Synechococcus elongatus PCC 11801: one gene and its partner. The main gene of each other region encodes a partner of the protein of the gene in region 2 in a complex. Links are inferred from orthologs where the notes say so. Each region holds a gene or a part of one and is shown on either strand. Other genes may lie near its edges. The genes, in order: pnp and DOP62_RS12080.

Evidence for each region.
Region 1: DOP62_RS12080 (region 2) and pnp share a complex: the UniProt entries of both Bacillus subtilis proteins name them as parts of the possible RNA degradosome complex. The link is inferred for Synechococcus elongatus PCC 11801 from one-to-one orthologs.

What each region holds. Positions count from the first base shown.
Region 1 is NZ_CP030139.2:1,746,616-1,749,898, forward strand. Bases 294-3,255 are described here. They hold pnp (polyribonucleotide nucleotidyltransferase), read right to left. Parts: upstream 2,868-3,255; coding sequence 720-2,867; downstream 294-719. Other genes in these bases: crtR (beta-carotene hydroxylase), read left to right, coding at 294-525; pstB (phosphate ABC transporter ATP-binding protein PstB), read right to left, coding at 3,007-3,255. In the rest of the region: more of crtR, read left to right, coding at 1-293; more of pstB, read right to left, coding at 3,256-3,283. UniProt on the Bacillus subtilis protein: Involved in mRNA degradation. Catalyzes the phosphorolysis of single-stranded polyribonucleotides processively in the 3'- to 5'-direction. Necessary for competence development in Bacillus subtilis.
Region 2 is NZ_CP030139.2:2,411,246-2,414,466, forward strand. What follows is about bases 2-2,901. They hold DOP62_RS12080 (ATP-dependent 6-phosphofructokinase), read right to left. Parts: upstream 2,043-2,901; coding sequence 960-2,042; downstream 2-959. Other genes in these bases: DOP62_RS12065 (YkgJ family cysteine cluster protein), read left to right, coding at 2-219; DOP62_RS12070 (TMEM165/GDT1 family protein), read left to right, coding at 267-614; DOP62_RS12075 (TMEM165/GDT1 family protein), read left to right, coding at 620-946; DOP62_RS12085 (DUF3887 domain-containing protein), read right to left, coding at 2,070-2,825; DOP62_RS12090 (CocE/NonD family hydrolase), read right to left, coding at 2,856-2,901. In the rest of the region: more of DOP62_RS12065, read left to right, coding at 1-1; more of DOP62_RS12090, read right to left, coding at 2,902-3,221. UniProt on the Bacillus subtilis protein: Catalyzes the phosphorylation of D-fructose 6-phosphate to fructose 1,6-bisphosphate by ATP, the first committing step of glycolysis.

The DNA of each region.
Region 1 (3,283 bases), 660 kb from region 2 along the record:
GCTGTCGTGATCGCGATTTTCGCCTGCGGCGCTAAATTTGGCTTCCTCGGCTTCCTGATGAACTACTGGCTGGCTCCAGCCTTGGTAGTTGGAATCGCGCTGGGTCTGTTCTTTGATTACCTGCCCCATCGACCCTTCCAAGAGCGCAATCGCTGGCGTAATGCGCGGGTCTATCCGGGTCAGGTGATGAATATCCTGATCATGGGTCAGAACTATCACCTAATTCATCATCTCTGGCCGTCGATTCCCTGGTATCTCTACCGTCCGGCCTACCACGCGACGAAGCCTCTGCTGGATAAACGCCAATCGCCGCAAACCTTAGGCATTCTTGCTAGCAAGAAAGACTTCTGGAACTTCATCTACGACGTGTTTATCGGTATCCGCATTCACCGATCGCACGAGACACAACCGAAGAGTTCAGCGGCGACTGAGACGGATGAGCTGAGCGATCGTGAAGATACAGTTCTGACAACGGCTGCAGTCCCAGCTTCCGAGGAGTCTCGTGAACCGGTGCTGACTAAATAAGTCTCGCTATAACAACTCAAAGACTCCAACATCAACCCAGCCAGAAACGGTTGGGTTTTTTCTTGGGCTACTGCGCGATCGCTCGATTCCTTGGCAACTCGGCATCAAAAAACGGATGCAAGCCTAGGCTCACATCCGCTGATGGATTCCGTTAGGGCACTCGACAAACGATCGCCGAATGCCAGACGGAGAATTTAAGCTTCGACAGCAGCCCGCGCCGCTTCAATCTCAGCGGGATCAATCCCCTTGCGGGTGAGGTTAATCCGGCCTTTTTGATCGATTTCGCGGACTTTGACCACGACTTCATCGCCGACAGTCAGTTCATCTTCAACACGGGCAACTCGATAATCCGCAATTTGCGAAATGTGGACCATGCCTTCTTTACCCGGCAAGAACTCCACAAACGCCCCGATCGGGATGATGCGAGTCACCTTACCGATGTAGACATCACCAGCACTGACGGTGCGGGTCATGCCTTCGATGATCGACTTCGCTCGCAGTGCTGAATCAGCATCGACTGCCGAGATAGTCACAGCGCCCGTATCTTCGATGTCAATCTTGGCACCAGTTTGCTCGGTGATCGATCGGATCGTTTTGCCGCCAGGACCAATCACCAGGCCGATTTGCTCGGGATTGATTTGAATCCGGAATAGACGTGGTGCGTAGGTCGAGAGGTCTTCGCGAGGCGTGGCGATCGCTTCCAGCATCTTGTCGAGGATGTGCAAGCGGGCAGGCTTAGCCTGATTGATGGCGTCTGCAATGATCTCCAAGGGCAGGCCGTGGATTTTCATATCCATCTGCAGGGCGGTAATCCCTTGATCCGTGCCCGCTACTTTGAAGTCCATGTCACCCAAGAAGTCTTCGATTCCTTGGATATCGGTGAGCACGCGGTACTCATCGCCTTCGCGGATCAGCCCCATGGCAGCACCGCTGACGGGCTTCTTAATCGGAACCCCAGCATCCATCAGTGAGAGGGTCGAGCCACAGACCGAGCCCATCGACGTAGAGCCATTGGAAGACAGAACCTCGGAGACAACCCGAATCACGTAGGGGAATTCATCCTTCGAGGGCAAAACAGGCAGTAAGGCCCGTTCCGCTAGGGCACCGTGACCAATCTCTCGCCGTCCGGGCGATCGCATCGGCCGTGTTTCACCCACTGAGTAGGGCGGCATGTTGTAGTGGTGCAGATAACGCTTCTGGGTGTCGGGGTGGAGATCATCCAGCTCCTGTGCATCTCCAGGCGTACCCAGGGTGGCAATCGACAGCACTTGCGTTAGCCCGCGCTGGAATAAGCCCGATCCATGGACGCGGGGCGGCAGCAAGCCAACCCGACTCGAGATCGGCCGCACTTGGTCGAGCTTCCGACCATCGACCCGGACACCATCGCGCAGAATCTGCTGACGCATCAGGCTTTTGGTCAGGGCCTTGAAGGTGTTGCCCAAAGCTTTTGGCTCTGCCGCAGTCACGCTACGAACTGGGTTATCTTCCGGCAGTTCTGCGATCGCCTCTACCACCGTCGCTCTGACTTCATCCAAAGCGGCATCCCGTTCCGACTTGGTGAAGCTGAAGTGCTGCAGCACTTGCTGGACGCCACTGCTGGCGCGATCGCGCACAAAGTTTTCCAGCGTGTTGTCGGCGGTCGGAGTCTCGGGCATCACCTGCTCGATTCCCAGCTCAGCTAGCAGACTTTGCTGAGCCTTGATCAGCTCTTGCACTGCCTCATAGCCAAAGTCGATCGCCTCGATCACATCGGCTTCTGGTAGTTGATTCGCACCAGCTTCGACCATGATCACCCCGGCAGGAGTCCCAGCCACCACCAGGTCCAGATCACCTTTTTCGATCTCGCGATAGGTGGGGTTGATGATGAAGTCATCGCCCACAAGGCCGACTCGAACGGCTGCCATCGGTCCGTAGAAAGGAATCTTGGCGACTAGCGTGGCGATCGAAGCCCCAGTGACGGCTAAGACATCGGGCGGAACCGTCTCATCCATCGACAGCGTCGTCGCCACAATCTGCAAGTCATCCCGCAGCCAACTGGGGAAGAGGGGGCGCATCGGGCGATCGATTAAACGGCTAATCAGCGTGGCCCGTTCTGGGGGGCGCCCTTCGCGGCGTAGGAAACCACCCGGAATCCGACCCGCCGCATACATCCGCTCTTCGTAATCCACCGTCAACGGCAGAAAATCAATCCCCTCACGGGCTGTCGAACGGGTCGCGGCAACGAGAACAGCAGTATCTCCCGAACTGATCAGAACGGAACCTCCAGCCTGTGGGGCAAACAGGCCCAGCTCCAGCCGAATGTCGCGCCCATCAAAGGACAACGACTTGCTGAGTGGTGGCATTATGTTTTTCCTTGTTTTTGCTGTCTTCGATCCTGACACTCTGCAGCGGCAGACGGCAACTGCTTGCGATCGCAGACAACAAAACCCGAGCACAGGCGCGGCTGTCTCGGGTTAAGAGTCAGGTCAGATTAGGTCGGAGTTAGCCGAAACGACCACTAACGTAGTCGGCTGTTGCCTCTTGATCTGGGCTGTCGAAGATCTTCTCGGTGGTGTCGAACTCCACGAGGTAGCCCATCTTGCCACCACCATCTGTGGCCCGTGCATTGAAGAAGGCAGTGTAGTCGGAAGTCCGTGACGCCTGCTGCATGTTGTGCGTCACGATGATGATCGTGTACTGCTGCTTCAGGGTTTGCATCAACTCTTCGATCGCCAGCGTTGAAATCGGATCGAGAGCCGAACAAGGCTCATCCATCAAA
Region 2 (3,221 bases):
GACCACAGTACGAGGCTGTGCAACATCTACGAGGATCGGCCCCGATTCTGCCGGGTGCAGCCTGAAACCTTTGAGACGATGTTTGGTGTGCCCAAGGAAGACCTCAACGATTTTGCGATCGCCTGCTGCGAAGAGCAGATTGAGGGCGTCTATGGCGATCGCAGTCTCGAACAAATCCGCTTTCGGCAGGCCGTAGGGCTGACACTAGAGGAGCTCTGAACCTAGGGACCAATGCTAGGTTTATGAAACGATTATGAAATTTTGCTGTGGCCGCTCCTTCCCCTGACCTTGAGACCCCACAAGCTCCGGCAGCGAGTTCAGGTCGGTCTTCTGCTTGGAGTGTCTTTGTCTCGACCTTTCTGACCATTTTTCTGGCGGAGCTGGGCGATAAGACGCAAGTCACAACGCTGCTGATGACTGTGGAATCGCATCGACCGTGGATTGTCTTCACCGGTGCGGCCACGGCACTGATCAGTACGAGTCTGCTGGGGGTGTTGTTAGGGCGCTGGTTGGCACAGCACATCGCCCCGCGCACCTTGGATATTGCTGCCGGTGTCACGCTGTTGGTGATTGCGGCGGCATTGGGTTGGGACCTCTGGCAACACTGGAGCTAAGGGCAATGGATTGGCAGTTACTCGGAGCGAGTTTCCTGGCGGTGTTCCTTTCGGAACTCGGCGATAAAAGTCAGGTGGCCGCAGTTGCGCTCGGTGGCAGTTCGCGATCGCCCCGTGCTGTGTTTCTAGGAACGGCTAGCGCCTTGGTTTTGGCCAGCTTGATCGGTGTGGTGTTGGGCGACCAGATCGCAGACTACATTCCCCCGCAATGGCTAAAGCTTGCGGCTGTCGTTGGTTTTGTTGTGATTGGTCTGCGCTTGCTCTTGCAAGGCTCAGATCAGGAAGATTTGAATTTAGAAGCACCAGCGAATCAATCTACGCCTGAAACCTAGAGACTGCTGTCGTTCAATGGGTGGGACAAGCTGATCCACGCCAGGGAGCAAGATTGCGATCGCCCAGGAAAATTCCAAGTCCTGCAGCCGTATCGACGAGTGCGCTGTGCGGATCAACAAGGGTAGGGCTGTGCAGGCAAACGCTGTCTAGCGCGACCCCAACAACCCGTCCGCCTTGCCAAGCCATCATTTCGCCACTGGCTCCAGCGGCTATCCGTTCGACGGCGGCATAACCCATTTGTGCGGCTAAGAGGCGGTCGCTTGCCACGGGTTGTCCTCCGCGCTGCACATGGCCAAGGACAGTAACTCGGGCTTCCAATCGAGCATCGTGCGCCGCGATCGCATGGGCGAGTTGTTCCCCCAAACCGGCATGACTGCGATCCACCTCTGGAGGGTGATGGGTTCCCTCAGCGATCGCAATGACCGCATAGCGGCGTTGCCAGCGATCGCGCAGTTGCTGAAGGTAGTGACAGAGTTCTGGCAAGCGATAGGGGATTTCAGGCAAAAGGATGACATCCGCTCCCCCTGCGATGCCGCCGTGGAGGGCAAGATGCCCCGACTGGCGGCCCATGACCTCGGCAATCATGATCCGATCGTGACTCGCGGCGGTACTGCCCAAGTTCAGCAATGCCTCCGCGACTGTGTGAATCGCGGTATCAAAGCCGATCGCCCGCTCTGTGAAGGCGACGTCGTTGTCGATCGTCTTAGGAATACCAATGAACTGCCAGCCGCCGGCTCGCGCGAGTTGCTGCAAAATTGCGAGGCTACCGTCACCGCCAATGCCAATCAGGGCATCAAGACCGAGATCGGCATAGCCCGCCAGAATTTCCGCCTGCTGGGCAAGGGTGTCACCCCGATTGATCGAGCCGAGAATCGTACCGCCACTGCAGAGCAGGGGGTCTGGACCCTGGCGATCAAAACTGTGGGGGTAGATGGCGATCGCTTGGCGCTGACGCAGTCCCTGGGTGGCGTAGGCAATGCCCCAGAGCTCCCAGCCATAGTTACTGACAGCGTGGTGGGCGATCGCTCGAATGACAGCATTGAGCCCCGGACAATCGCCACCACTGGTGAGGACGCCTAATTTGCGCACCGCCATCGCTCACCCTCTTGCTTGGCTTTGTCTCTAGTTTGTGCGCGGACTCTCAGGGAAATCGACGTTTGTAATGCGATTGTCGCTATCGAGGGAGATGAAGAGTGTATCCGTCGCTTGGCTAAAGCGAATTTCGACTAGGAGGAGGGTAATCCCATTCTCCGAGCCAGCATTCTCAATGCGGATAATTTGCCGGAAGGTGCCAGTTCGCTGTTGCAGGGCTTGCCAGCGTTGCTCGATCTGCTGCGGAAAGATCTCAGTTTTGAGGAAGGGACTGAGCAGCGATCGTGCTTCAAGGGCTTGTTTGTTTGCCAAGGCTTGCACGAAGTCGCCGGCAACTTGCTCTGGTGACTCCGTTAGATCCGGCAGGTCATAGCCAACGATTTGAAAGGTTTGGTTGAAGAGCAACCGCAGCACGGTCTGTCCCGTGGGAGTTTGCAGCAGCACGGTCACGGTATCGAGACCAGGGCCTTGGTCAATGCTGCTGATGCTGAACCCCTGCAGCGCCCCAACCTTGGTGAGATCCTCGCGTATACGGGCGCGCAGAGCTTGGGGTGTAAGCGCTTTTGCCAGTTGTGGCTCTAGGAGCGGCAGAATAGATGCCGTGTTGCTGTTCCGAAACGCCTCCATAAAAGTAAAAGTCCGTTGAGCCAGTTGACTGAACGAACGAATGGTCTCGGCTGCTGAGGGGGTTTGGGCAGAGGCGATCGCAGTTCCCCCATGCCACGGTGCAGAGAGCAGCACAGCAGCAGCACAGCCAAGTGACCCCAGACGCAACGAGCGATTCATATCAACTTCCGCGGTATCAGCGGTAGCTTATCAGGCCGATTCGTCGCTGACAGCGATCGCAACGGTTGGTAACTCCAAAAAGCTTCCTGCTGACTGGACTTGGATCGTAATCACCTGTGCATTCACGGGCACTGTTGCGGTTGGCAGATCGCCATTGCCTGGATTGACGGCAAAGGCAGGATAGGCAGCGAGAGCAACACTCAGACAGAGGCGATCGCCTGCTGAGAGACGCTGGCAGATTGGCTGCAGATCAACCCAGTAACCTGCACCAGCTTCCACTTGCTTAACCCGTCGAAACCCTTGGCTAAAGTCCCAGAGGCCAGTGGCCGTTTGACGCGATAGCACCACGTAGAGATCCCAACTGGGGCGATCGCTCTCGCAAATTAGGTAAAGACG